One region of the Paenibacillus sophorae genome, then DNA from elsewhere that is predicted to be linked to it. Evidence: predicted binding sites of a transcription regulator. Region 1 holds the regulator's gene; the other holds the start of a gene.

Evidence for each region. Region 1 encodes Rex, which represses fermentation and respiration genes when NADH is low (regulators of the CRP and FNR family bind a similar motif). Its sites were predicted from a motif close to TTGTGAAATATTTCACAA; they were not measured.
Region 2: a site for Rex is predicted at 6,590-6,607, ahead of KP014_RS03010 (cytochrome ubiquinol oxidase subunit I). Genes of this name have one in related genera too.

What each region holds. Positions count from the first base shown of each region.
Region 1 covers NZ_CP076607.1:4,560,750-4,575,988, forward strand. Annotated here, with positions in the region: gene proB (glutamate 5-kinase) at 1-775, shown strand, start outside; gene KP014_RS22065 (glutamate-5-semialdehyde dehydrogenase) at 843-2,090, shown strand; gene proC (pyrroline-5-carboxylate reductase) at 2,120-3,004, shown strand; gene KP014_RS22075 (DnaD domain protein) at 3,138-3,872, opposite strand; gene asnS (asparagine--tRNA ligase) at 3,889-5,184, opposite strand; gene KP014_RS22085 (acetate/propionate family kinase) at 5,296-6,501, opposite strand; gene KP014_RS22090 (3-hydroxyacyl-CoA dehydrogenase family protein) at 6,498-7,370, opposite strand; gene KP014_RS22095 (AAA family ATPase) at 7,506-9,008, opposite strand; gene KP014_RS22100 (hypothetical protein) at 9,001-9,534, opposite strand; gene KP014_RS22105 (cell wall elongation regulator TseB-like domain-containing protein) at 9,781-10,299, opposite strand; gene KP014_RS22110 (amidohydrolase) at 10,409-11,707, opposite strand; gene KP014_RS22115 (redox-sensing transcriptional repressor Rex) at 11,697-12,347, opposite strand; gene dinG (ATP-dependent DNA helicase DinG) at 12,670-15,239, opposite strand, start outside.
Region 2 covers NZ_CP076607.1:621,483-636,721, forward strand. Annotated here, with positions in the region: gene KP014_RS02990 (CxxH/CxxC protein) at 1-97, opposite strand, end outside; gene cydC (thiol reductant ABC exporter subunit CydC) at 269-2,179, opposite strand; gene cydD (thiol reductant ABC exporter subunit CydD) at 2,176-4,068, opposite strand; gene cydB (cytochrome d ubiquinol oxidase subunit II) at 4,068-5,087, opposite strand; gene KP014_RS03010 (cytochrome ubiquinol oxidase subunit I) at 5,074-6,477, opposite strand; gene KP014_RS03015 (cold-shock protein) at 6,689-6,919, opposite strand; gene KP014_RS03020 (cold-shock protein) at 7,080-7,280, opposite strand; gene KP014_RS03025 (S1C family serine protease) at 7,572-8,810, opposite strand; gene KP014_RS03030 (hypothetical protein) at 9,113-9,319, shown strand; gene KP014_RS03035 (MBL fold metallo-hydrolase) at 9,288-10,094, opposite strand; gene yycI (two-component system regulatory protein YycI) at 10,130-10,861, opposite strand; gene KP014_RS03045 (YycH family regulatory protein) at 10,889-12,181, opposite strand; gene walK (cell wall metabolism sensor histidine kinase WalK) at 12,178-14,007, opposite strand; gene yycF (response regulator YycF) at 14,007-14,738, opposite strand; gene KP014_RS03060 (M23 family metallopeptidase) at 14,923-15,239, opposite strand, start outside.

The sequences.
Region 1 (15,239 bases):
GATGAACAATGCCTCAATGACCGTCGAAGAGCTGCTGAGGCAGGGCGTGATTCCGGTATTTAATGAGAATGATACGGTATCCGTCGACGAACTGAAATTCGGCGATAATGATATGCTGTCCGCTCTGGTCGCCAACCTGCTCAAGGCCTCCCGCCTGCTGATGCTTACGGATATCGATGGCTTGTACAGCAGCGATCCGCGAAATAATCCGGATGCCGTGCGCTACCGGCTTATCGAGCAGATCACGCCGGAAATCTATTCGATTGCCGGAGGAGCCGGATCCTCCGTTGGCACAGGTGGCATGCGCTCCAAGATCGACGCCGCCAAAATCGCCACCCGAGGAGGCGTGCCCGTCTTTGTGGGACGCGTCACCGAACCCGGGGATCTGCGGCTGGCTGTCAAGGATGAAGGCAAGGGCACGTACTTTGCAACAACGCTGTCTTCCCTGCCCGTCAAGAAGCAATGGCTGGGCTTCATGTCCACCCCGCTCGGCTCGTTGATTGTCGACGCCGGAGCGGAAGAAGCGTTGGTTCACGGAGGGCACAGCCTGCTCCCCGTAGGCGTCAGGGAGGTTCAGGGCAGCTTTCATACCGGAGACGTCGTTGAAGTGCTCGGCCCCGATTCCAAGCTGCTCGGCCGCGGCATCGTGAATTACGACGACGCTCAGCTGCGCATCATCCGGGGACTGCCGAGCGGCGAGGTCATGCGCCAGCTTGGAGAAGAAGTACACCGGCTTGAGGTCATTCACAGGGATGAATGGATCACGTTGAAATAAACAATATCTGCTGTGAAACCTTTTTGCCTGAAATGTTATGATCCAATTTGGATAAGGGGGAAAGATGATGAGTGAAGTTGAAATCAAAGCGTCCCTAGCAAAAAGTGCGGCGGGGGCACTCGGCAGACTGACTACCGGTCAGAAGAACGAAGCGCTGCTGGTAATGGCAGACGCGCTGCGGCGGGAAGCTGCCGCGATTATCGAAGCTAACGCCGAGGATCTTGAACGGGGCAGACAAGGCGGTACGCCGCAATCCATGCTGGACCGGCTGTCGCTGGATACTGCAAGGATCGATGCAATCGCCGAGGGACTTCAGCAAATCGCCGTTCTCCCCGATCCGGTCGGGGATACTCTTGAAACGATGGAGCGCCCCAACGGTCTGATCATTGAGAAAATCCGTGTGCCGCTCGGCGTTATCGGCATTATTTATGAAGCCCGCCCGAACGTTACGGTCGATGCCGCCGGTCTATGCTTGAAGACGGGCAATGCAGTCGTGCTGCGGGGCGGCTCAGCCGCTCTTTCATCCAACCGCAAAATCGTCGAGGTGCTGCACGCGGCTCTTACCGGGACGAACATCCCTCCTAACGCGCTTCAGCTTATAGAGGACCCGAACCGCTCGTCCGTTGATGAATTGCTCAAGCTGAACGGTCTCCTTGACGTCATTATCCCGCGCGGCGGCAGCTCGCTTATTCAGAATGTAGTAAAGAACGCCACGGTTCCCGTCATTGAGACGGGCGCAGGCATTTGCCATACGTATCTGGATGCCAGTGCGGTGCCGGCAATGGCTGAATCGATCAGCCTGAACGCCAAAGCGCAGCGTCCCTCCGTCTGCAACTCGATGGAGACCCTGCTTGTTCACCGGAGCTTCGCGGCTGAGCATCTGACGGCGCTCGGAGAAGCCCTCCGCAGTGCCAAGGTGGAGCTTCGAGGATGCTCCCGGACACGGACGCTCATTCCATGGGCGTTCCCGGTCACCGATGAGAATTATGCGACAGAATATAACGATTATATCCTCAACATTAAAGTTGTAGACGGAATTGATGAAGCGCTGGAACATATCGCCCGGTATGGCACAAAGCATTCCGAGTGCATCGTGACGGAGGACGAAGAGAACGCCGAACGGTTCCAAGATGAAGTTGACGCTGCCGCAGTCTACCATAACGCGTCTACCCGCTTCACCGACGGCTTCGAATTCGGATACGGCGCCGAGATCGGCATCAGCACCCAGAAGCTGCATGCCCGCGGACCAATGGGTCTGCCTGCGCTGACTTCTACCAAATACAAAATTTACGGCAACGGACAAATCCGGAGCTAGCCCTTATCGCCAAGGAGGAACACAAGACTATGTGTCAACAAACCGCTAAGCCTTTAATTAATCATAGGGTCGTTTTTCACGGAGCCGGCTCCATGGCAGAAGCGATCGTCCGTGGTCTGATCGCCCGCTCCGTCATCTATGCCGATAATATCGTTATGCTTAACCGCAGCAGCAGTGAACGTCTGGCCGAACTGCGTTCCCGCTACGGCGTAACCGGAAGCAATGACCCTGAACATAAGAACGAATATATGCGTACATCCCCGGTTATTGTGCTTGCCATGAAGCCTAAGGATGCGGCTGCGGCGATACGGGACCTCGCACCGCTGCTCAAGGATGGGCAGTTAATCGTTTCCGTCATCGCAGGCCTGTCCATCCGCACAATTCAGGGACTGCTCGGCAAGAAACAGCCTGTTGTCCGCACTATGCCGAACACCTCTAGCTCAATCGGTCTTGGCGCAACAGGCATTGCCTTCTCTAAGGAAGTATCCGAGGAACAACGGCGGCTTTCACTTAACATCTTCGAGGCGGTCGGCCTTACGACCGTGATCGATGAAGAGCGCATGGAAACGCTGACCGGCATCTCCGGCAGCGGTCCCGCCTACATCTATTACATGATGGAGGCGATGATTGCCGCCGGCATCCGCGGCGGACTGTCCAAGGAGCAGAGCGCCGAATTGACCGTACAGACGGTGCTCGGCGCTGCCCGCATGGTGCAGCAGACAGGGGAAGAACCTGCCGCCCTCCGTAAAAAGGTGACATCTCCCGGCGGTTCCACCCAGGCCGCACTGGAAGTGCTCGACAAGGGAGACTTTTTTGAAACGGTTATTGCGGCGGTAAGCCGCTGCGCCGAACGTTCGCGTGAGATGGGAGCTGCGCTGGAAGCGGAACTCACGTCAAACGAAGAAAAGGAATAGTCTGTTAGGCCATTCCTTGGTTGGAATTGTCGACATCTAAAAGTCTGGCATCTGCCATAATTCAACATTTTCGCCTAGCAAATAAGGCCGATCAAGTTTGATTCCTTGATCGGCCTTATTATTATTATCCCTGCTATCTTCCCCCGCGAAACCGCTGGGAATACGCCTTGACGTCCTGGGCGTTCTTCACCCGGTTACGGCTCCATTCCAGCAGAATCCTATCAATATAACGAAAATGCACCTTTCCGGCGAATACGGATTCCTTTAGAGCGAGCAGAATCAGTTCCTCGGGATACCGGTCCTGGTCGAGCCATCCGGAGATCGTCTCGCATTCCATCGGAGAAAGCGGACGGCCAAACTCCTTCTCGAACACAACGAACAGACTGCGGCTTTCGTCTTCTTCAAACGCATCCCCGGGAAGTATACTGCCTGTTTCCTGTAACATTGCCCGGCTGGCGCTTCGAACTGAACCTCTATTCTCATCAGCTGGTGGAGAATCATTCTGGGACGCGAGATAAGAACCCAACTTATCGTACATTCCCGAGAAGTCATAGCGTTCGTAATGGATACCCTGCCGCTCGTCGCTGCCTGCAACAATCTTCAAAAATCCTTCCTTGATCAACTTCTGCAGCTCACTGGCAATTACCGATCCGCTGCGTCCGGTAACGGTTTGCAGCTCCTCCAGTGAAGGAAAGTCCTTTCCTTCAATCTGACGGAAAGAGAGCAAATGAATGAGCAGCAGCGTCTCGCTGCCTGTCAAACCCAGCTTTCGGTAAGCTGTAAGAAGTGTATATGGAATGACGGCCATCCCGCTCTGCAGCCCAAAGGATGCGCCTCCGCTCCAACTGTTTCCTTCCTTGCCGTCCATAAGCCCCTCCTCTCTCTTAAGGGTAGAGACGGTACAGCATCCGCGGGAACGGAATGGTCTCGCGCACATGATCCAATCCGCAAATCCAGGCTACAGTCCGTTCCAGACCAAGTCCGAAACCGGAATGAGGAACAGAGCCATACGTCCGAAGATCCATATACCATTTGTACGTATCCAGCGACAGCTCATGCTCCTTGAAGCGCTCCTCAAGCAGTTTGGGATCGTCGATGCGCTGCGATCCGCCGATAATTTCCCCGTATCCTTCCGGAGCAATCATATCCGCACACAGCACGACATCCGGACGATTCGGATCAGGCTTCATGTAGAAAGCCTTAATACCGACCGGATAATGTGTAATGAATACCGGCTTATCATATTCTTCCGCAATCGCCGTTTCATGCGGCGCGCCAAAGTCCTCTCCCCAAGGGATGTCAAAACCTTTATCATTTAGAAATTTAATCGCATCGTCATATGTGATGCGCGGGAAAGGAGCCTTAATATTTTCCAGCTTGGAAATATCGCGTCCCACCGCCTCAAGCTCCGTCTTGCAGTTCTTCAGGACGGACTGCACGACATGACTGATGAACTCCTCTTGAATGCGCAGGCTTTCTTCATGCTCCGTGAACGCCATCTCCGGCTCGATCATCCAGAACTCGATCAAGTGGCGGCGGGTTTTCGATTTCTCGGCACGGAAGGTCGGTCCAAACGAGTATACGCGGCCAAGCGCCATTGCCGCGGCTTCCATATAGAGCTGTCCGCTCTGCGTCAAATAGGCGTCTTCCTCAAAATACTTGGTGTGGAACAGGTTGGTCGTACCCTCCGCCGATGTCGGGGTCAGGATCGGAGGATCGACGAGGGTAAAGCCGTTAATGTCGAAATACTCCTGAACCGCCCGGATAATTTCCGCCCGGATCACAAGAATCGCCCGCTGCTTCGAGGAGCGGAGCCACAGATGCCGGTGATCCATCAGGAAGTCGACGCCATGCTCCTTCGGTGTAATTGGATAATTCTCGGTCAGGTGCAGAATCTCGATTCCGGTCACCGTCATCTCAAATCCCGATTGGCTGCGGGGTTCTTCGCGGATAATTCCAGTGACGTAAAGAGAGCTTTCCTGGGTCAGACTTTTTGCTGCGTTCCAGACCTCCTCCGGTACTTCCGATTTCACGACGACGCCCTGAATATAACCGGTTCCGTCCCGAAGCTGCAGGAACTGAATTTTGCCGCTGGATCGTTTGTTATTTACCCAGCAGCCAATGACGACGCTTTCTCCGACATGATCTTTCACGCCCAGGATAACCGTTTTGTTAGCCATGCCATCAATCTCTCCTCTATAGAAGTGCAGTACGGTAAAAGGTCCGACAGCCAAAGACCGCTAACGGGCCTTTGGCTGTGGATTCCTCTTGCTATTTACTATTGTAACTCTTTACGCTTGTTCTTGCACGATGCGAAGCGTATCGCGGGCGATAACGAGTTCTTCGTTTGTCGGAACGACAAGCACTTCTACCTTGGAGCCGCTGGCGGAAATGCGGCGAGGATCGCCGGAGCGGACCTTGTTCGCTTCTTTGTCCAGCTCAATTCCGAGGAAGGTCAGGTTGCTCAGAACCTTCTCGCGAAGCAATGACGCATTCTCGCCTACGCCGGCCGTGAAGACGATGACGTCAACGCCGTCCATCGCTGCCGCATAGGAACCGATATATTTACGAAGACGGTATTCGTACATTTCAAAGGCCAATGTGGAATTCGGTTCGCCCTTCTCATAGCCGTCAATGATGTCGCGCATGTCGCTGCTCGTTCCGGAAATGGCCAGCAGACCGCTATGCTTGTTGAGCATGGAGCTGGCTTCGCCGGAAGTAAGCTCTTCCTTGTTCATGACATAAGGAACGATCGCCGGGTCGATGTCGCCGCTGCGCGTACCCATCATGAGACCTTCCAGCGGGGTCATTCCCATCGAGGTATCCACCGAAACTCCGCCTTGAACGGCGGTAACGCTGGCGCCGTTGCCGATATGGCAGGTAATGATTTTGAGGTCTTCCAGCGGACGCCCGAGGTACTCGGCCGCAGCCTTGCTTACAAAATCATGGGATGTGCCATGCGCGCCATAGCGGCGGACTTTATACTTGTTGTACAGCACTCTCGGAATAGCGTACATATAAGCTTTTTCCGGCATCGTTTGATGGAAGGCGGTATCGAATACGACAACCTGAGGAACACCCGGCATATTAACTTCCGAAGCGGTAATCCCCATAACGGCCGCCGGATTATGTAGCGGCGCAAGGTCGAACAGCCGGCGGATTTCCGATTTGGCCGCCCCGTCTACCAGTGCCGATGCCTTAAAGGTCTCGCCGCCGTGAACGACGCGGTGACCGACGGCATTGATCTCTTTAATGGAGTCGATGACGCCATGTTCCTTGTCGGTCAGATTGGCCAATACTTTACGTATTGCCGTCGTATGTTCCAGAATTTCGCTTACTTCGGTAACTTCCTGTTTGCCTGTCGGCTTGTGCGTCAGGATCGAGGAATCCATACCAATGCGCTCAACCAAGCCTTTGGCCAGCACGGATTCATCTGTCATGTCATAAAGCTGATATTTCAACGAAGAAGAACCTGCGTTAATTACTAGTACTTTCATACACGGTCACCATCCTTGTCATACTTGAAGAAGCCTTCGCCCGATTTCATGCCTAGTTGTCCCGCGCGCACCATCTTTTTCAGAATGGTCGACGGGCGGTATTTCAGTTCGCCATACTCGCGGAACATGCGCTCCAGAGCGGCAAGTACCGAATCCAAGCCGAAGCGGTCAGCCATTTCAAGCGGGCCGTACTGGAACTGGTAGCCGATACGCATAGCATCGTCGATATCTTCCGGCGATGCGACGCCTTCTTGCAGAACATGCATAGCTTCATTAATGAACAGACAAATGAGGCGTGAAGTTACAAATCCCGGGGATTCGTAGATCATTACGCCTTTCTTCTCAACAACATCGTCGACAAAAGCTTTGGTATTCTCAAATGTTGAATCAGACGTCTTAAGGCCGCGTACGATTTCTACGACGTCCACCTTGGCGACTGGATAAATGAAGTGCATGCCGATAACACGTTCAGGGTACATCGTGGAGCTTGCAAGCTCCGTTAAGCTGAGCGTGGACGTGTTGCTGGCAAGAATAATATTGTTCGGACATACCTGGTCGAGCTGATTAAATACTTTCTTCTTCTCTTCCAGATCCTCAATTATGGTTTCGATGACCATATCGCAGGCACTTAGTTCCGCGAAATGTGTCACTTTTTGGATGCGGCCGAGGATAAGCTTCTTCTCCGCCTGTGTGATTGCCCATTTCTCCAGTTGTTTATCGAGACTTGTCTCGATCATGCTGTAAGAGTAGTCCAATTTTTCCGGCGTTTTCTCTACCAGCAGGACGTCCAGACCCTTGGCTGCCAACATTTCGGCAATCCCTTGTCCCATCGTGCCTCCGCCGATGACACCGATTTTCTTAAAATTCATAAAAAGCCTCCATCCTTTTAGGTATCTCTACATTTTTGTAGCACCTTTTTTTCTGTCGAAAAAAACAGCATACTCCGACATTTAATAATATCTTAGCATGCATTAAAAGTAAAAAAAAATAACCGGCATCAATAATTATGCCGGTAAAAGGACACTGTCACGAAATTGACAACGAAATTGTTCTCCGGAAAGCGCTTCTTCCTTCATCAGGATATCCAGGGAATAATCGAAAACATTTCGTTTATTTTCCAAAAGCGAACGGGTTCGCTCCATCAGTTCGTCCAAAATTTTACTATTCTCTTTCATCAGTTCTTCCGTTGTTACCATTTCCAGCTTGGCGATTCCAAGGGAAGTAAGACCGGATTTCATCATCATTTCCACAATACCGAGGGCCTGATCGAAGTCGCCTCGGGAGCCTGTGCTCCGTCCGCCGTAATACATTTCTTCGGCAGCCGCTCCGCCGAGCGCAATCATAATCTGCTCCTCAAGATAGTCTTTCGTATACAGATACTGCTCCTGCTGCGGGTTATGCCGCACATAGCCGAGCGCCTGACCGCGCGGAGTGAGGGTTACCTGACTAACGCTGCCCGGACGCAGAAGCTCGGCCATAATGGCATGTCCCAGCTCATGAATCGCTACCCGCTTCTTCTCTTCCTGGTTCGTCTCGCGGTCCGTCTTCTCGCCCATCATGACCTTGTCTATCGCCATTGCCAAATGGCGTTCCTCAACTTGGGTCAAATTATCGCGCATCATATAGATGGCGGCTTCGTTCATCACGCTTTCGAGCTGGGCTCCGGAGAAGCCGTAAGCTTCCTCCGCAATTTTATCCAAATTGACATCGGGGTGAAGCGGCTTGTTCTTGGCGTGCAGCTCAAGTATCGACTTGCGGCCTTTTTTGTCGGGCATATCGACTTGAATATGACGGTCAAAGCGCCCGGGACGCAGAAGTGCCGGATCAAGCATTTCCTTACGATTCGTAGCGGCGATCAACAGAATGCGCGGAGTTTCCGAGTTATAAATGCCGTCCATCTCGGTAAGCAGCTGGTTCAGGGTCTGATCGTACTCCCGCTGCTGCCCGCCTTCGCGCTTGCCGCCGATCACGTCGATTTCGTCGATGAAAATAATGGCACTCTCCCGGTTCTCCTTAACGGCACGGGTGCGGGCGTCCTTGAACAAATCGCGGATGCGTCCGGCGCCGACGCCGACATACATTTCTACAAACTCACTGCCGGAGGCCGCCACGAATACCGAGTTCGTGTAATGGGCCGCAGCCTTCGCCATCAGCGTCTTGCCTGTCCCGGGAGGACCGGTAAGAAGAATCCCTTTGAGCGGACGAATCCCGAACTTGCTGATTTCTTCATGCCGGATAAGAAAATCGAGCGCCTCGCGCAGTTCTTGCTTTGCGCTATCCTGGCCGCCGATTTCTTCAAACGTCAGTTTGGCCGGACCGTTCTTTTTACGCTTCTTCTCCGCACCCGCGTTAACGGCGATGCCGCCGCGCATATGGGTGATAACCAGCAGGGCGCCGACCATGGCGGCCGCGACGATAACAGGCACGATATTAATACCCAGAAAAGCCAGAAAAATCAGCAGCACCGGCACAAATCCGATCAATACTTCTTTGCTCCATTTAGGCATTGTTCCATACCCCCATCGTTTCAGGCTCGCGCGGCAAAATAATAAATTTGCTCTTTTTGCCGTCCGACAAACTCACATACACATTCTTGTCGTCTATTTCCGTTGTAACGGCAACATTCTTATACTGGGCGGACAGCTCTTTCAGCGTCTCCGGAATAACCGTATATTTGCGGCTCTCCATCGCCTCAGCTACAGAAAACAGCGCTTGATCCCAATAATCGTCCAGCTCCTGGCTCGAATGCTCCTCCACATCAAGCTTGACGGTCCGGTCTCCGATTATGGACTTGCCTTCAGAGTTTATATATTGAACCAGTTCACGAAGCTTCGTGCCCGGCTGCAAATCGAGTTTCAAAGTTACTTCATTGCGGTTAATAGAAATATGGGACTGCTTAACACCCTCATAACTGCTAACCATCTGTTCAAGCGGTTCTTGAACGGCAAACTCACGGTACAAAAACCACCCGCCGAACAGAAGCGCAGCAGACAGCAGTGCAGTCAACAATACAGGCATTAGACGAAGTTTCAAACAACGTCCTCCTCTCTAATGATGTCAAACTTTATTGCTTTCCAAGTAGCGTGCCTAGTTCCATCCGAGACCGGCATGTTTTTTGTCATGCCTCGATACAACTAGTAGTATATCATAGGTGTATATACTAGAACGAATCAAATGTGAATAATATTTAAAATTTTACCTTCTAATTTCTCCCTATCATATAAAAAAAGAACCAGCCACTCTCTCAAGGTTGTGGCTGGTTCTTCGTATTACACCTCGTTAACGGTTCGGAAGGCTGTAGCCGTCGCCGATCTGCTCACCGTCCGAGAAGCGGTAGAACCGGTAATAATAGCGGTCCCCGTCTTTATAAAAAAGCTGCCAGGCGTACTCGCCGTTATACGCTCCGGGAAGCAAACGTTCGATCTTGATACCAGGAACCTGGGCTGCGATAATCTGCCGCATTTTTTCCTCGGAGACTCCCTGAGACAGTTCTTGCGTATGCACGGCGTTCTCTCCTTGAGCCGGCTTGCCGTCAACAGTAAAACGCACCCACACCATCACATCGGAGCCGGCCTTGTTTTTGCCGGTAATCACCCAATAAATGGAGTTCTCGTCCCATACCGATTTCTGCGCTTTCTCGATCTCGGTTAGGCCCGCCCCGCTAATCGCCGCAGCTTCGGCTGCACTGCGCTCGCTCCATTGGTCCTTCAGCACGTAGGCAAAAAATTGATACAATCCGAACAGAAGGAGCAGGGCCAGAAACACCCCGTATAAAATCCATTTTCTCCTTTTTCTCAACGTGCAGCTCTCCTTCTAGGAAGAAACAATAACGCCGTCCCAAAGTGACGAGGCTCTTGTTTCCTTTGTTCCAGTAGTCGTACAGGCTGTCAGCGAAAGCTCTATAAATTTACCGATTCAGCAGTCCCTCGAATGCTTCCTGCGCCTTGCGGCGGATCGCCTCTTCGTCCAAGGTCAGGCATTCCCCGTGCTTAATGATCTGCTTGCCATCGACCCATACATGCTCTACGTCCTTCGCGCTAGCCGAGTATACCGTATGAGATATCAGGTCCGTATGCGGCAGCAGATGGGGCTGGTCGATATCGATGGCGATAAAATCGGCTTTCATTCCCGGGGCGAGCCTGCCCACTTGATTAAGGAATACAGACTTTGCGCCATACTCCGTAGCTATACGGAGGGCCTCGCCTGCGGGAACCGCCGTCGGATCACCGGACACTCCTTTATGAATCAGTGCGGCCAGGCGCATTTCCTCGAACATATCCAGGTTGTTGTTGCTTGCCGCGCCATCCGTTCCGAGCGATACCGTAACACCGGCCTTCAGCAGTTCGGGAACGCGCGCCACGCCGCTTGCCAGCTTCAGATTGCTGCCCGGATTATGCGAGACGCCAACCTGATTACGCGCAAGAATTTCGATTTCCTCATCGTTCAGATGGACGGCGTGCGCCACAAGCGACGGCCGGGTGAACATCCCGAGCTTCTCCAGATGGGCAACGGGCCGAAGGCCATAATCCGCTTCATTTTGTTCCACTTCCCGCCGTGTTTCCGACATATGCGTATGAATAGGCAGGTCAAGGTCATGCGCCGCCTGAACGAATTTCTCGATATAATCCGGAGGACAAGTATACGGCGAATGAGGCGATATCATGGCGGTAATCCGCCCGCTCGCCGCGTTATGCCATTTTTTTGCAAAAGCAACCGCTTCCGCAAGCTTCTGATTCTGCACCTCAGCCGGGCACAGCCCGATGACGCCGCGCATCAGGACTGCGCGTATTCCGGATGCTTCCGCTACCTCAGCCACCCGGTCCATATGATCATACATATCGAGAAACGTCGTTGTTCCGCCCTTTAGCATTTCCAGCACCGAGAGTGCGGTTCCCCAGTAGACATCGTCTCCGGTGAATTTCCCTTCCATTGGCCACATTTTTTCCTGAAGCCATACTTGAAGGGCCAGATCGTCTCCATAACCGCGCAGCAGCGACATCGCCGCGTGCCCATGCGTATTGACAAGCCCCGGTAGGAACAGCAGGCGGTTGCCTTCAAAGACAGGCACGTCTTCTTCAAGAACGGGCGGTTCTTCCCCTATGTACGTAATCAAATCGTTATCAATTACCATATATCCTTCAAGAACAGGCTTATCCGCGCCAGGCACGGCAAATTTTCCGTTTCGGATCATCCATTTAGTACCCATGCTCTTCTTCGTCCTTTCCTTCATGCAGATAGTAAGCCAAACTTTGCAGGTCGGTCGTAAAGTCCGCCGCATGCACGCGAATCTCGGGCGGTGTCTTCAGAATAACCGGAGCGAAATTCAGAATGGCTTCAATGCCTGCTCCAATGAGAATATCCGCTACTTTTTGCGCCTCCTGCTCGGGCACAGTAATAATGCCTATGCGAATGCCCTGCTCACGTACGGTGCTTGCAAGCTCTTCCATAGGCTGAACGGTCAACGTATTGATCTTGGTCCCGATCTTCGGCGGGTAGGAATCAAAGACGGCCGTAATTTTCATTGTGTCTTTTAGATAAATATTGTAATTGGACAGCGCCTGACCCAGATTCCCGGCTCCTACCAGAACAACATTAATCTGCTGGTCCAGCTTCAGGATGTGACGGATTTTTTCGATCAGGTAAGGTACGTCATAACCAATGCCCTTCCTGCCAAAGTCGCCAAAATAGGCCAAATCCTTGCGGATTTGCGCAGGATTTAAATCCAGTCGCTGTCCGAGTTCTTGAGAAGAAACAGTGGCGATTTCGCGTTTTTGCAGGTCGTTCAAAAAACGCAGATACACAGGCAATCTGCGCACGACGGCTTCAGATATTTTGTCCGATTTCATGAGTTCTCCTCCTACATTTTAATAGGACCCTCCCAAACCCTCCCTAAAAGGGAGGGCCCCAAGGGCTGCCGCCCTCTGGACACCCGCTAACGGCAAATTGGCGTTAGCGAAAGTTGGGCTTGGACCTTGATCAGGCGGATGAAGGATCGCTTTTCGTCCCTGACGGGACACGCTTGACAATTGGCGGAATCTACTTACAGTATAACCCGCATAAAGATTAAAATCGGCAGATCGGCCTATGTTGTACAATGGCCGATCGAATACCTTAAAAGCAAAGACAATGATTGGCCTATGTTGTACAATGGCCAATCGAGCATCCCGCTTAGGATACGCCGTCTTGCTTCAGCCATTCGGCGATGCGGGGGACCATTTGTTCCGTCGCCATATGCTCCATTTTAGGTCCCGGTAAGGAATACAGGAAATACTTTCCGTAATAAGATTCGATTACTCTGGTATCATAAACAATAACAATGCCACGATCCTGTGCGGTCCGTACAAGGCGGCCGAAGCCCTGCTTGAAACGGATGACGGCCTGAGGCACGGACAGTTTCATGAAGGGGTTCTTCTTCTGTGCCTGCAGCAGTTCGGCCTTCGCTTCCGCGAGCGGATGATTAGGCGGCTGAAAAGGCAGTCTGACGATTGCCAGACATGTTAGTGCGTCGCCGGGAATATCGACTCCTTCCCAGAAGCTGCTCGTTCCCAGCAGGACAGAAGAGGAATTCTCCTGGAACCGGCGGAGCAGCTTGCTTCGGCTGCCTCCTTCAACGCCTTGTCCCAGCACCGCTATATCCTCGGAGGCGAGTGCCTCCTTCAGAGGGTCGTATACCTGCCGGAGCATCTTATACGACGTGAACAGCACAAGCATGCGCCCGCGAGTCGTCACTGCGGCTTCAGCCAGGGAATGAACGAGCGTATCGACAAACCGGGCGTCGCCGACGGTTCCCTTCACACTTGGAAAATCCCGCGGAATGACCAGCAGCGCCTGATCCCGGTACCTAAAGGGAGAAGGAAGCAGTACGGTCGATAGCTTTCCTTCCTCCTGGGCTTCGTTTAAACCCAGATTGTCGATCATATACTGGAACGATTTATCGACGGACAAGGTTGCCGACGTCAGGACGGCGCTTTTTTTCTTATCAAAGAAAAGCTCCTTGAGCTGCGCGCTGACATCGACGGGCACGGCATACAGCTGCAGTGATTTGCTGCGGTAATTTCCATTTGCCTCCAGCCAATATACAACATTTTCGTCATTCATGCCCATAAAAAAACGTACCTGCTCGCGGATATCAGCCAAATCCTTGAATAGCCCGCCAACATCGGTTACAAGGCTGTCGGCCGAGGACTGGCCTTCCTGGTCACGCATTTCGGAAAGCATTTTATCGCCTTTGCGGATAATATCACTTAAAGACAAGTTTAGTGTACTTTCCAGTGAAACAAGCTCTTCCCAGCCTTTGGGCTTCTTGGCGGGTAGAAGACGATGCACCAATTGTCCCGCTTCTCCCGCCGCTGAGTCGGACCGTTCGGGTATCAGTGCATACAGCCTATCGCTGAGCAGATCCCACGCCTCTTTTACGGTAAGGAGGTCGGGGTACAGCCGGTCGATGATCCCGCTCCACTCGGTGGCCTGCTCACTGCCCGAGCTTTGGAGGATCTGCCGGAGAGCAGGCAGTTGGCCGGTGCGGCTGTCTTTGTACAAGCGGTTCAGCGTATGCGAGACGGTAAAATGCTTCATATGCATGCCCAGGTGCTTGCCGGCCACTTCCTCCAATTGATGCGCCTCGTCAATCACAAGGTACTCATAGGCAGGAAGCAGCTGATGGCCCGCTTTCATGTCGGCAAACAGCTTCGAGTGGTTCGTAATGACCACGTCGGCGTTGCCCGCCTCATGCTTGGCGCGATGGTAATAGCATTTGCGGAACCATGGGCAAGACCGTCCCAGGCAGGAGTCCGTGTCGCTCGCCACCGTTTCCCAGAAATCGCCGCCCCGGCCGCTTAAATTCAGCTCTTCGTCGTCGCCCGATTCGGTCTGCGTGAGCCACACAATCATTTGCGCCGATGTTAGAGTATCCTCTCTCGGGGATGCGTAATCCTTTTTATTTATTTTATGTTCAAACTTGCGCAGACACAAATAGTGTCCCCTACCCTTGAAGACAGCAGCCTTGAACGGAAAAGGAACGGCTGCGGTCAAGAGTGGAACATCGCGCTCACGGAGCTGATCTTGAAGATTGATCGTATGAGTGCTGACCATTACCTTTTGCCCCGTGCGGACGCTCTGGTAAATAGCTGGAAGCAAATAGCCTAGCGACTTGCCGGTTCCTGTTCCAGCCTCGATCAGCAGATGCCTCTCTTCTTCCAGCGCCTTGATCACTTCGCCGAACATAATTTCCTGAGCCTGCCGGCTTTCGTACTGGGGCAGGATGCTCCGCAGCCGCTCGGTAATCTCGTTCAAGTAAGCCTCAAACGACATATGCTCCACCGGATTGTCGCCGTCCTCGCGCGGAGGAGCCAGCTCCGTCCAATCGCCCACGGCTAACGCAAGCTGGCGGTAAAACTTAAGATCACCTTCGGGCTGGAAGGTTTCCAGCTCGCGCTCGCTCAGCAAGCCCTCAAAAAACCAGCTCAGATCGCTGTCTTCACCGGAAAACAGCTCGGTCAGCCGCTGCACCGTAAGCAGAGGAAGGCTGTAGAGCTCATCCAGACATTTCAGCAGTACGTGCGCTGTTGCCAGCGCATCGCTGTCCGCCTGATGCGGACGTTCATGCAGAAGTCCGAAATGGGAGCTGATGGTTCCAAGCTGATAGGAGGTGAGCGATGGAAAGCAGATTTTTACAAAATCGATCGTATCGAGAATACGGCCCTGAAACGGCAAATAACCGCACCGGTCCAGAGCGCTCT
Region 2 (15,239 bases), 1.9 Mb from region 1:
CCGTATCTTTCAGATCCACGATGTCGGGCGCATCCTCATATTCGTCAACGAACATGTCGATGGCCAGCTCCAGATGTTCTTTGCATACTACATACATTTCCTGCAAGCATTCCTTTCCCTTTGCCTCTTAAGGCGTAATACTCCTCTTACTGTTCTACCACAATTCCGGCGAAAAAGGAACCAATAAACCCGCAAAAACGGCCGCCTGACGCAGCTTGCCTTTACGGGTCTATGAATGGCCTTGCTGTGCCAAAATGCTGCGTTTGGCTTAATTGGCCGAAGAGGCGCGCTGCGCCGTATACCCCGGCCGATCGAGCTCATACAATCTGCGGTACCGAGGCTCGGAAGCCATCAGCTCGGCGTGGGTGCCGCGCATTTCGACTCTGCCGTTCTCCATAAAAATCACTTCGTCCATCCGCTCCGCGCCGACCAGGTGATGCGTGACCCAGATCAGCGTCTTGCCCTCCATTGCGGCAAAAATCGTCGACAGCAGCTCCCGCTCAGTACGCGGATCGAGGCCGACGGTAGGCTCGTCGAGCAGAACGACAGGCGTATTTTGCAGCAGAATGCGCGCCAGGGCGATCCGCTGACGTTCCCCGCCGGAGAAGCGCTGACCTGCTTCGCGTACCCGCGTGTCGTAACCTGCGGGCAGCGAGGCGATCAGGTCGCCAAGCTTCGCCAAAGCGCCCGCCTGCGCGACTTGCTCCTCGGAAGCCTCCGGGGCGCCGAGACGGATGTTATTGGCAACGGTCGTGTCGAACAGATGCGGACGCTGGTTCAGCACAGAGATAATGGATGGAATCCGGTCTCCGTAAGAAGCGGCGGCACGTCCATTAATCGTGACTGACCCTGCGGTTGGAGTAAGCGCTCCCTGAATCATCTTCAGCAGCGTCGATTTGCCTGCACCACTGCGGCCGATGATGGCGATTTTCTTGCCTTGGGGAATGTCCAGCGTCAAATCGCGAACCGACCATTCTCCGGCTTCGCCGTAGCTATAACCTGCATTGCGCAGCGAAATATGCGCCGAATGACCTTCTTTGCCACCGGCTGCAGACAGGTCTGAACCAGCGCGGCCGGAGTCGCTCCCAGCTGCACGGTCAGCACCTGACTGCTCCAAATTAGCACTGCCCGGTTGGCCGCCGTCTGCGCCACCAGCCTTAGACAGCTCTGAGTCTCCCTCATATGACGTGTTACCCGCCTTTTCGCCGCCCTCCGCTAACTCCGACTGCCTTTCCTCCACACCCGCAAGCCGCTCCAGCGAATTGCGGTACTGCGGGATTTTCTCAATGGCCTCGGATACCGGCAGGAAAGCGTCGGCAACCGGGAAGACCACAAGGGCAAAGGCGGCGATCAGCGTGCCGGGAATAGCGCCCTGCGCGAATTGGCCCCCGGCCCACCAGATCATGGACAAGACGCCAAGGCCAACTACCGACTGGCCCAGGAACATGCGCAGCCTCGCCCACCGCCGCAGCGCGGCATCCGTACGGGCGACCGCCCGCTCATCCGCCTCATACGTTTCGACGAACTGGCCCTGCCGCCCGCTGATCATCCAGTCGCTCATGCCGAGCACGGCATCGGTCAGCTTCTGGTACAGCCGGTTGCGCTCTTGCTTGATCTCGCGCTGACGTTTTTGCGTCAGCAGCAGCGAAATAAGCGGCAGCACGGCGACCAGCACCAGGATGTACAGGCCGATCAGCAGCGCGAACCGCACATCGAAGGTGCCGATGGCGATAACCGCCGCCGCGTAGATGATCAGGGAAATGACGGCGGGGAATACGGTACGCAGGTATACATTTTGCAAATACTCAATGTCGTCAGCCAGCATCCCGAGGATATCGCCCGTGCGGAAGCGCGAGGACAGGAATAATGCCTGCGGTTCCAGGATGGAGTACAGCCGCTGACGCATCTGGGACAAAATCCGCAGAATCGTATCATGCCCGACCAGCCGCTCCACATAGTGGATGACCGCCCGGCTTGTGCCGAACGCGCGGACGCCGACAATCGGGACATAGATCATGAGGATGTTCTCCGGCGGGATGGATGCCTTGGAAATCAGGAAGCCGGACGTATACATCAGGGATGAAGCCGAGAATACGGTCAGCGCGCCCAGCATGACAATCAGCAGGAAACGCCAGAAATAGGACGACACATATGGAGCAAACCAGCCTTCCCGTTTCAATGAATCCCCTCCAGTTGCGCTTCTACAAGCTCGTAATAGGTTCCTTTGCGTTCAAGAAGCTCCTGATGGGTGCCCACTTCGGCAACCCTGCCCTGCTTCATAACAATAATGCGGTCCATGTCCGCCATCCAGTGCAGACGATGCGTAGCCAGAAAGACAAGCTTGTCCTCAAACAGCGGCAGCATCGTTTCCTTCAGCTCATATTCCGTCTCGATATCCAGATGCGCCGTCGGTTCGTCCAGCAGCATGATCGGACGGCTGCTCAGCAGCGCCCGCGCCAGCGCGACCCGCTGCTCTTGTCCGCCGCTTAAGGAACGTCCTCCGCCGCCAATCCTTTCATCCAGTCCATCAGGCAGCGAGGCGGCAAGCGGCGACAGTCCGGCAGCGGCGACAGCTCTGGAAATAGCAGCAAGCGGAGCCTCCGGGTAGTAGAACCGGACATTATCCGCCAGCGTTCCGCTGAAAATGTACGGCCGCTGCGGAATATATGACGTCTGGCGCCGCCAGGCGTCGTCGGTCAGCGCGCTCACCTCGCAGCCGTTAATCGTTATGCTCCCCACGCCCGGGTGCAAAAACCCGGCCAGCACATCAATCAGCGTCGATTTTCCGGCGCCGCTTTCGCCGATGATGCCGATTTTGCCGGTGCCGGTGAACTGCAAACTAATCTCCTCCAGCGAGGAAGGGCCGCCTTCTTCATGCCGTACCCCGATCCCCTGGAGAGACAGCATACTGCTGCCATTCCAGGCAAATGCCGACTCCAGCAAGACAGAAGCGCTTTGACCGGAGACTGCCGCAGACCTCCCGCCGACGGAGGGATTCCCACCCGGTCTGCCCGCCGAAGCATACTCCGTGTCCTCTGCCCCGGAGCGATCTTCCGGCAGCCCCTCATCTCCTGCCGGAGCATCCGTCAAAGCTGATGCCCCACGCTCTAGCGCTACCGCCTTTACAGGTTCACGGTCAATAATGCCCTTCATCGCTTCACCCGCTTCCTTGCCGTCAAGCGTGGCGTGAAAGTCGGCGCCGACCAGCCGCACCGGCAGGAAATATTCCGGCGCCAGGATTAGAATCGTCAGTCCCGTAACCAGCGTCATATCGCCGTTCACCAGCCGCACGCCGAGACTGACGGCCACGGAAGCAACGGACAGCATGGTGAAGAAATCAAGCGCGAACGATGACAGGAACGCCACACGCAGCGTGCGCATCGTTGCCGACCGGTAGCGGTCGCTGACCTCCGCGATGGCCTGGCTGTGGTCCTTGCTTCGCCCGAGAAATTTCAGCGTCTCAAGCCCCCGCAGCGAGTCCACAAAGTGATTGGACAGCGTCCGGTACGATTCCAGCTGCCGGTCCATCTGCTTACGGGCTGTCATGCCGATCAGAATCATGAATACGATAATAATCGGCATCGTCACGGTTAGAATAATCCCGCTCATACTGTCCTGTGTGTACACATAAACGAGCAGCAGCACTGGCGTTACCGCCATGCCGACCATGCGCGGAATAATCAGCTCCAAGTAGGTGCGGAACTTCGTCACTCCCTCCAGTACGAGCGTCACCAAGGTTCCCGTTCCTTGATCCCCGGCCATTCTCGGCCCCAGCCGGAACAGCCTGTCCATCATCTCACGCCGCATGGCGCTGCCCGTCTTCTCGGCGAACCGGTACGAGATACTGCTCATCAGCAGTCCGCAGGCATGCCGCGCCAGAAACGCAAGAAGGAACAACAGCGCAGTGCCCCATTGTTCCTTCAGCGGCTTCCCCGCGAACAGCGCGGAGATAACTTCTGCCAGCGATGCGGCTAGCAGCAGGATGGACAAGCTTTGCACCAGGGTAAGGAAGCCTACCGCCAGAAAGGCCGGCCTCACTCCTTTATACCCAAGCAAATTTCTATCCATTAATATTCGAGAGTCTCCTTATCGCTAAGCCGTTTGTGGAAGATAAAATAGCTCCAGATCTGATAGCCCAGCACGAACGGCAGCATGGTCAGCGCCACGATCGTCATCACTTTAAGCGAATAATGACCGGATGCGGCGTTCGTAATAGTTAAGTTGTAAGCTTCCCCAAGCGAGCTGACCATAACCCGGGGGAACAGGCCGACGAATACGGAGATTACCGAGAGGCCCAGCACCGCGCCGGTCATGCCGAATGCCCAGCCGTCACGCTTCTTCTTACTGAAATAACCCGCCAGCAAGAAAGCGACCAGACCCAGCACCACAATAGCCCACAGCAGCGCACCGCGCACGTCGAAGATATCCGTCTGGAAGTAAGTCATAATGACAAAAGCCAGCAGCAGCACGCCTGTTGGCAGCAGCAGAGTCCGTGCCCGTTTGCGAGCCCGTTCCTGCAGCTCGCCGAAGGTGCGCAGCGCCGTGAACAGCAGGCCGTGAATATTGCACATCAGGACAACCGCAAGGCCGGCCAGCACCGTATAGACATTGACAATGTCGCCGAAAAAGGCTGCGTGCATCTGCATGTCGCCGTCAATCGGCAGACCTTTGATAAAGCTCGCAAAGACTATGGCAAGCAGGAAAGGCGGAAGGAAGCTGCCGATCAGAATGGACAGATCCCAGGTCTTTCTCCAGCCGCCGGATTGTGCTTTGCCTCTGTATTCAAAGGCCACACCCCGGAGAATCAGACCGAACAGAGCGAAGACAAACGGCACATAAAATCCGCTGAACAGCGTCGCGTACCATTCGGGGAACGCGGCGAACATCGCCCCTGCCCCGGTAATGAGCCATACCTCGTTCGCATCCCAGAAAGGACCGATGGAGTTAATCATTACCCGGCGCTGACGTTCGTCCTTCGGGAGCAGTTGAGACTGCATCCCCACACCGAAGTCGAAGCCTTCCAGGAAGAAGAATCCGACGAAGAGAACCGCAATCAGCACAAACCAAAGTTCATTAAGTGAGAGCATGGTGTCCCTCCTTCTTGTTATAAGGGTCCGTCGAATGCGAGTCTTCTTCGATAGTGTACGGTCCTTTTTTAATAACCTTGACGAACAGATAGATCAGCACGATAAAGAGAGCCGCATATATACCGTTGAACGTGATTAGCGAGAACAATACCTGGCCCGCCGTAATGTTGGGCGAAATACTTCTTTCCGTTGTCATCAGACCGAATACCGTCCACGGCTGGCGCCCGAATTCCGTCATGAGCCAACCGGCCGTATTGGCAATCGGCGGCAGCAGAAGTCCCGACAAGCAGATGCGCATAAACCCGGTGTTCGGCTGATCGAACTTCTTGCGCCACATCAGATACACAGCCCATAGGGTAATGAAAATCATGGCCATGCCTGCCACGATCATAATCCGGAAGCTCCAGAAGGTCGTGCGTACAGGCGGTATGTAATTTCCCGGACCGTACTTTTGTTCATACTCGGCCTGCAGCTCGTTCATCCCTTTGACCTCACCGGAGAACTTGCTGTAGGAGAGGAAGCTGAGCGCATACGGAATCTTCAGTTCATGAGTGCTTGTCTTGTTCACAGGATCAATATTGGCAACCACCGTCCAAGGCGCCGGATCGCCGCTCTTGCCCCATAGGCCCTCAGAGGCGGCCATCTTCATCGGCTGGGTCTTAACCAAATACTGCGCCTGCCAGTGACCCGCAAAGGCAACCCCAATCGAACTGATAATGCCGACGATTGCCGCGATTTTGAAAGACTTTTGAAAGAACGAAACATCTTGCTTTCTCAGCAGCTTGATTGCGCTGATGCCGATAATCAGAAAAGCTCCGGTTGCAAAAGCGCCCAATACGGTATGCGGAAACTCAACCAGAACCTGACCGTTAGTGATCAGCGCAAAGAAATCATTCATCTCAGCACGGCCGTTGTTGATGGTATATCCGACCGGGTGCTGCATAAATGAGTTCGCCGCCAGGATCCAGAAAGCGGACAGCGTGGTCCCAATCGCCACAAACCAGATGGACAGCAGATGGACCTTCTTGGAAACCTTCTCCCAGCCAAAAATCCAGATTCCGATAAACGTTGATTCCAGGAAAAATGCGAGCAGCGCTTCAACCGCAAGCGGCGCCCCGAATACGTCTCCGACAAAGCGCGAGTAATCCGACCAGTTCATTCCGAACTGGAATTCCTGCAAAATCCCGGTAACCACCCCGATCGCAAAGTTCACGAGAAAGAGCTTGCCCCAGAATTTTGCCATTCGCTTGTATTCTTCGTTGCCGCTGCGGACGTACATGGTCTCCATAATCGCGATGATGAATGATAATCCAATCGTTACCGGCACAAAGAAAAAGTGAAAAATCGTTGTCGACGCAAACTGCATGCGCGACAGCATAATTGTGTCCATGTTCTCCCTTCCTTCTCCCGTTTAGTTGCTTTCTATTTTGTCAAAATTTTAAGAGGTGAATTGTGACGTTAATCACATCTATAATCATTTTTATCGGTAAAAATCAATAAATTTGTGACATTAATCACAAAATTTTTGACAAAAGCAAAAAAAATAAGACGGTTTCCCGCCTTAACTGCTTCTCTATTGTCTATATTGAGGCTGCCGCCATTTAAGAAATGGAAATCCCCTTCTTCAACGCTTTAGGGTTGCTGTTTGAGTTAAGCAGTTGGGGAAGCATCCTCATACTCTGCTCCATCGGTGCGCTGCACAAAGGGCAGGTCGGCGCAACATCAAACGTAAAATTATCTCTCATCCATCCGTTGCAATCATCGTTCGTGCAGGACCATACGGCGGTATTCTCTTCCGGTATTTCCTCCAGTGGTTTCTTCCGGTAGTTCATTGCCGTTCCCCTCCATTTCTCTATATGCAAAGTATGGTAAAAGGTGATCAGCCTGATTATAAGCTCACAGCTTACAATATCTTATAGTTGAGCATTGGCAAATGCTCATCATTTTTAAAAAAAGACCGTCCCGATTCTTAGGCGGGACGGTTTGTTGGTTCTACAGTTTTACAACGTTTTCGGCTTGTGGTCCACGGTTGCCTTGAACAACGTTGAATTCAACGCGTTGGCCTTCGTCCAACGTTTTGAAGCCGTCGCCGACGATTGCGCTGAAATGTACGAATACGTCGCTTCCGCCTTCAACTTCGATGAAGCCAAAGCCTTTTTCTGCGTTAAACCATTTAACTGTACCTGTTTGCATTGGTGTATGCCTCCAAAAAATAAAATTAACATGTTATTTTTATCTTTGAACAAAGAAAAAATTCACACATTGAAAAAGGCTGTATTCCAACTTGACAACCCTTTTCAATGTGAAAATTCAGGCCTCAAATTAAAATATGATTAATATCATAATAACACATCGCGGCAGCAAAGGCAAGTTATGCACCCGGAAATGCTCCAGTTTTTACCGTAAAAGGCTGACTCTTCAAATCCAAGCTCAGCCAGCCTTTCCTCAGTAAAGTTTTACTAGTATATACTGCTTCCGCCGGAATTATTCCCCCGGTTTCTCTTTGAGTGTAACGGTAACTTCCTGCTCTACGCCATGACGGTAAAAAGTGATGACGAGCGGATCGCCGATCTTAGTCTCGTTGTACAAATATTTGCGCAAGCTCAGCGTGGAGTCGATAGTCTGGCCGTTAAATTTCGTTATGACATCGTTCAGCTTGAGTCCGGCTTCCTTGGCCGGACCGACGGCATCAAGAACCACAACGCCTTCTTTGACGCTGCTCGGGAGATTGAGCGCCTTGCGTTGGTCTTCGGCAAGCGGAACATACGGATTATTCAAATCGATGGAGTATACGCCAAGATACGAGCGCGCGATCTTCCCTTTTTGAGACAATTCCTCCGCGATCTTGATGACATGATTAGCCGGAATGGCAAACCCCAGGCCTTCCACGCCGGTGTCGGATATTTTCATCGTGTTGATGCCAATCACGCGGCCGTTCAGGTCCACGAGCGCCCCGCCGCTGTTGCCCTCGTTAATGGCGGCATCGGTCTGGATAACCTCCTGCTCCCAATCATAGACGCCGTCCTGGTTAAGAGATACCGGGATGCTGCGGTTCGTATAACTGACAATTCCCGAGGTGAGCGTGTCGCCAAGGCCGAGCGGGTTGCCGATCGCAATCACCGTTTCCCCCAGCTGAAGCTTTGAAGAATCGCCCATCTGCGCGATGGTGTTAATCCCCCCGGCATCAATGGAGAGGACGGCAATATCGCTGACTTTATCCGCGCCGACAAGCTCCGCTTTGCGGGTCTCGCCGTCCACCGTAACAACCTCAAGCTTGCCTGCTCCGGAGATGACATGGTTATTGGTTATAATAAATGCCTTATCGCCGGTCTTCCTATAAATCACACCCGATCCGAGCGCCGACTCATCCGGGGTATCTTTGGTTTCCTCTTCTTTATGATTGATTATGCTGACAACCGCTGGACGAACGGTAGCCGCTGCCTTGATAATCCGTTCATAAGGATCGCCACTGCTTGGCGTGACATTCTGAATGAAGGCAGGCGCCGCCCCCTTTGGATGGGAAAGCTGGCCTGTAACGAGACTGAACAGCAGAACTGCGACCACTGCGCTGATCAGGGAGCAAATCGCGGACACTTGCATCGTTGACAAGCTTCGTCCTCTGAAGGGTTTCGACCAGCGGCGGGGCATTGGGCGCTTCGAGACTTTTCGTTCTCTCCGTCTGGATACTTTGGTTGAATAGAAATCATCGTCAAACAGTCCCAATCTGTCATCCTCTCCCCTCTTTAACTCACGCCTAACCGTATGAGCAGCCTTCCTGCAGTCGCCCTCGTTCACATTATAGACTGCATTCTGCGGCAAAATGTTTCATCTGCTATTGACCCTGAAGCGCTCAATCTCGTAATAGCGGAATACTTTGCCGCCTATCAGACTATAATTCTAGAAAAGCTGACTGACAAGCAGTGTGCAAGCCGGCCCCTTTATCTTTCTATTGTACCATAGCGCCGATAGCGGCGCCGTCTTCATGAAAATAAAAAAAACGACAAATAGTGGCAGGAGGAACGGCTATGGATTCTTTTACTTCAAGTATGGATTTGGCGCAGTTCATAGGCAAGCTAGGCGATCTGAAAGACGAACATTATCATATGACACTCGCTCTAACCGCAGCGGTCGAATTGCTGATTGACAAAGGACTAATTACACGCCAGGAGCTTGAGCGGAAAATGTCTGAGCTTGACCATCTTATGATTCGCTCACCGTATCCCATGGCGTAGGCCGGTCGTAGTAGGTGTCGCAGAGCCGGAACTCGCTGTCTCTATAGAAGCAGCCTCTGTCTTCCATCGCTCCGCGAACGGACATTCTCGCAAGCTCGATCATATTATGATCCCGGCTTAAATGAGCCAGATAGGTCCGCTTGGTGCGTCCCGTCAGAATCTCGCTGAGCGCCGCACCCGTCGCATCATTGGACAGATGGCCCATATCGCCGAGTATCCGCCGTTTCGTATTCCATGGATACCGCCCCATCCGCAGCATTTCGATATCATGGTTGGCCTCCAGCACCAATACGTCGGCATCCGAGATGGCTGCTCTCACCTTGTCGCTGACATAGCCGAGGTCGGTCGCCACGCTGAGCTTCTCCTTGCCTTCATAGAAGTTGTAGCCGACCGGCTCTGCGGCATCGTGGGAAATGGCGAATGATTCCACCCGCATATCTCCAAAATCTTTAGATTGTCCGGTCTCCAGAATGAGCCGGTTATGGTCCTTGATGTTCCCGATGCCCTTCTCGATTGCGCTCCATGTACTGCTGTTGGCGTAGATCGGCAGATTGAATTTACGGGCGACCGCGCCGAGACCCTTGATATGGTCGGAATGCTCATGCGTCACGAGTATCCCCTCAATCTCATCTCCCTTTAGCTCCCGCATCGCCAGCAGCTCCTCAATCCGCCGCGCGCTTAAACCCGCGTCGATCATCAGTGTCGTCCCGCCGCCCCGTACAATCGTGGCATTGCCGGTTGAACCGCTGGACAGCACCGTAAATGAAATCCCCATATCTCCTGCTCCTCTTTTCGTAATCCGTTACTTCACTAAGGTGTCTTGGGACTGATAATGTCGGCGCTGATGCCATTGACGTAATAAGACTTTCCGTCCTCCAGCACAAACCGCCACATCGGCGCCGCCACCTGGCTCTCGGAATTAAACAGTTCACCGTAATAGCCCAGTTCGATTTCCTTCACCGCCGCTCCCTGTGGGAAGAACTTCTCGATCAGACTGCCCAGCGCCTTCGATGCCGGCAGCACCTTCTGCGCGTCACCTTTTCCGCCTTCCCCGATATCAATCTGCGGCCGGCGGTAGGCGACGATTCTCTGATTGCTGTAGACCAGCTCCAGCCTTACGCTGAACAGAGGCCATTTCCCGTCGACCAAAGGATGCAGTACGAATTTGCCGACCTCGCTTTCCAAAGGATCGAACCGGTAACTTCCGATATCGGGGATCTGGCTCTCCAACTCCCTGCTCAGCTCAATGAAGGAAAAAATCAGTTTGCTGTCAACCGGCCGGGTAAGCTGAACCGTTCCATCCCCCTCACCGGCCGAATAGCGGTACGTAATATCGGGAAGCTCTGGCGTTGCCGCCGGAATGGGGCACAGAATGCGGATATCCTTCTGCTCCATGATTTGCTGAGTTGAGCCGGAAAGCGAGGTGAAGTCAAGATTGGCGCTGACCTGCTCCCGCAGGTCCATCCACAGCTGGTAGCACAGCAGCAGATTCAGCAGCAGAAATGAATAGATCAGCACATTTTTTGCTCTACCCCAGTCCATGCCCTTCCTCCTTATAACCATGTAGTATTACTTCAGCGTAAGCGAGCTTCCGTCACTAAAGTCGACCCTCCAGACGGGGGTCAGCTCGAGTTTGTCTCCTTTGACCACCGGCAAATAGACCGGGTACAGGTCGCGAATCGCCACAGATTGGCTGATCCCCGCGAGCTGCCGCCGCAGAGTATCCCCTCCGGGAAGCTCCACGATCTTTTTCGAACCTTTATCATCCTCGCTGTACATCAATGACCGTTCGTAGGCCGTGACCGTTCCCTGCTGCAGCCGCAAACCGATAAGCCCGTAATGCAGCTTCGGCTGATCCAGAACCGGGTACGCCCCGTATGGATAGGAGCCATAGTACTGCTGGAAGGAAACAAGCCGGTCCTGATCGCTCTCCTCCGCCGCTTCCAGCTTGTACGTCCCGTTCCATCCTCCATGTTGATTGACAAAATCAACCGCCTCCAGCACATCCTTGGCATTGGTGCTCTCGCCCGCCGGCAGCGCCGTAGGATCGCTGTAGCTCATCCAGTTATGTTCCTGATCCACTTGGAGGCTGCGCTTGCTGTCGGTATAGATTTCAGAACCGTCCTTTTCCCGAATATACCGGGTGCTCCCGCTATCGAAGAACAGGCTGCTCTGCATTTGCTCAACCGTATACAGCTTGGAGGGCAGCTCTGCCGCCATGAGCGACAGATTGCTCTCCGGAACATAGTAACTGCCGTTTGACGTTGTGTAAGGCGTCCAGGATTTACCGAAATCAACATGCTGCTGTACATCCTGCACGGTAAGATCTGCTTTGGCCGCTTCATACACGATGTCTCCCCTTGTACTGAAGAAAACGGCATGCGCCTTCGAATCGTTCTTCCCGCTGTATATCCAGATCCGGTCGACGCTCTCTCCGGCGAACAGAGAATCGGGGGATAGCTGCATCACCCGCTGCAGCAGCGCTACGGGAATGCCCGAACGAAACGACAGCTCAATTCCGGGATTCTCGCTGCGGATCTTGTCCCAGTTGAAACTCTGGACGGAGCGGCGCTGGAAGCTCTCGAAGCTTCGTCCCTTTAACCGGGTGAGAATCAGATTGTAGAAGGTCGAACTTGGGTAAAACAGCGTGTGTTTGTTGTTTCCCAGATGAATGATCATTTTATCAGGAAATAGCAAATTCTCAACTTTTCCCTCAGGGCCCATATTGTCTGTCTTCACATATAAATTCTCCGAGAAAACCGCTGAATCGCTGCCCGGCAGACGATAGATCAAATAATAACTCTCCACCAGGCTGCCCAGGACGAGCAGCGCCAGAATCCAGGACTTGATCCGTTCCTTCACGCTCCATCCCTCCTTTGCTTCTCCAGAGGCAGCGTAAAGGTAACCTTAGAGCCTTTGTTCAGTTCAGATTGCAGCGATATAGCGCCACCATGCGCCTTTACAATTTCCCGGGCAATGGAAAGTCCGAGTCCGGTTCCGCCCATATTCCGCGAACGCGCCTTGTCCACCCGGTAAAAGCGCTCGAAAATGCGCTCAATATCCTTCTTCGGAATACCGATCCCGGAATCACGGACGGAAATCTCCAGCATTCCTTCGGAATTGCGTCCCGCCTCGATCTCGATGCTTCCACCCTCCGACGTATATTTCAGGGCATTGGACACCAGATTGCCGAGCACCTGGTCGATCTGATCCCTGTCGAGCCAAGCCGTCGAGATGTCCCGGCGGACGATGGTGCGGATAGAAATCCGCTTCTGCCGGATTTGGAAGGAGAAGCGGTCGGCTACATCCTCCAGCATCTCGGCAATGTCGGTCTCCTGATACCGCAGCTGCGCTTCTCTGGAGTCCAGCCGCGACAGATGCAGCAGATCGGTAACGAGCCGGATCATCCGCTCCGTCTCGCTGCGGATTACGCCGACAAAACGGCCGGCCAGCTGCGGATCTTCCATCGCGCCGTCATCCAGCGCTTCCGCATAGCTCTTGATGGTCGTCAGCGGCGTGCGCAGCTCATGCGATACATTTGCCACGAATTCGCGGCGTGACGCTTCCAGGTTCTCCTGCTCGGTGACGTCCTGCAGCACCGCGATCGTTCCGGCGATTCCGCCCTCGCGGCGGTGAATCGGCGTGAACGTTACCCGCACGATGTTCGGATCCTCCTCTTCGGAAGATTTAAGCCTCAGCATCGTGGACTGTGCTGTACCGCCGGACAACGCAAGAATCTGGTCGCCCTCCAGGCCGAGCAGCCCGTCCAGCGCAAGCCCCCTGGGCAGCGGTTCCTCCGCCCCAAGCATCAGCGATGCCCTGCGGTTCATCAGAATGACGCGGCCGGCTTCATCCGTCGCCACTACGCCGTCGCTCATATTCGTCAGAATGGAGGCGAGCTTCTCCTTCTCTTCCTCGTTCTGGGACAGCGCGTCCCGCAGCCTTCCGGTCATATAATTAAAAGCTTTGCTCAGCTGCCCGATTTCATCATTGCCGAAGATCGGCATTTTCCGGTCGAAGCTTCCTTCGGCCACCGCCGTGGCGTGCCGCGTCATCTCCTTGATCGGCTGCGTAATCGTATGGGCAAGGATGACGCCGAGCACCGCAGTCAGGGCCAGCGCGATGAGAAGTCCGGAGATGAATACGCTGTTGATCCGGCCCATGGTCGCATACAGATCCTTCATATCGGCCGCGATGTAGATGGCGCCAACAACCTTCCCGCCCGACCATACCGGCTTGGCCACGACCTTCTTCCGCACATTATCGTCACCGATAATATACTCTTCGTTGTCGCTGATGCCCTGCAGCGCGCGGCTGACCACTGTCTGTGTATTGCGCCGCCCGACATAGTCGCTCTGCGACGGCACCGAGGTGGTGATGATTTTGCCGCTCGCATCAAGCACCTGAATTTCCGCGCCGCTGATGTACAGATTGTTGACCATGCCGCGCAGGCTGTCCACCGATGAGTCTTCGCTCGTTCCGCCAGCTTCGCTGCTGAATTTATCGGCCGTCAGAATAGACAGCATTTCCGCCCGTGCCTTCAAATCCTTCGTGAAGTTATCGGTCAGCGAAGTCTTCATCGAACTCACAAAATATACGCCGATCAGCTGCATCGCGATCAGAATCAGCAGCACGTAAATAATAATCAGCTTCGCCTGAATTGTCCGGAAAAAGGACATGGCCTTCATCACAATCCTCCGTTTTTGGGACTGTGCATCAAATATCCAAGACCGCGCCGGGTAAATATATACTCCGGCTTGCTCGGATTCTCTTCGATTTTCTCTCTTAGCCGCCGGATCGTCACATCGACCGTCCGCACGTCTCCGAAATATTCAAATCCCCATACCGCCTGGAGCAAATGCTCCCTTGTCATGACCTTCCCGGCATTGCGGACCATATAATAGAGCAGTTCGTACTCGCGGTGCGTCAGATCGAGCGGTTCCCCGCCCTTGTAGACCGTATACATGTCGGTATCTATAAACAAATCGAAATGGTGAACGCCTTGCTTGCCTTCATCCGGGTCGCTCTGCGTCTCGGCTGGAGCCGGCTTGTGCTGGCGCCGCATCTGCGCTTTGACCCGGGCAAGCAGCTCGCGGGTGCTGAACGGCTTGGTTACATAATCGTCCGCCCCAAGCTCAAGGCCCAGCACCTTGTCGATTTCCCCATCTTTGGCGGTCAGCATGATGATTGGAATATCCAGATGGGCGGACCGCACCTCGCGGCATACATCCATACCGTCCTTGCCGGGCAGCATGAGATCAAGCAGCATGAGATCGGGCCGTTTGGACAAGGCCAGGTCCACGGCGCTTATACCGTCAAAAGCGCAAACGACCTCATACCCTTCTTTTTCCAAATTGAACTTTAAAATATCGGCAATAGGCTGTTCATCGTCCACTACCAAAATCGTTCCCATCCCCATAATCCACCGTTTCACCCTTCTATCTCACTTGTAAACTTCGTAATATTATTTTAGCATACCTGTCCGCGCGCCACATCCTACGAAGTACGCAGGCAGGCCCTCAAGCGGCAAAAATGGATACTTTTTCCTATAATAATGAAGCCGTCCGGGAATTACCCGAGCGGCCTGTATGAGTCATGATTAATTATTGCAAATATTTGAGCGGATTCATGGCTGTGCCGCTCTTGCGGATTTCAAAATGCAAATGAGTGCCTGTGGATCGCCCGGTATTGCCCATGATTCCGATCGCGGAGCCCTGCTCCAGCTTCTGGCCGACGGAAACGGAGATTTTGCTTAAATGGCCATAGTACGTTTCATATCCGTTGCCGTGGTCGATAATGACAACATTACCGTAACCGTTTTGTACTCCGGCAAAAGTTACCGTTCCAGCGTCCGCAGCCATAATCGTCCGGTTGCCGGATACGAGATCCACCCCTTTATGCAGCCGTCCCCAGCGTTCGC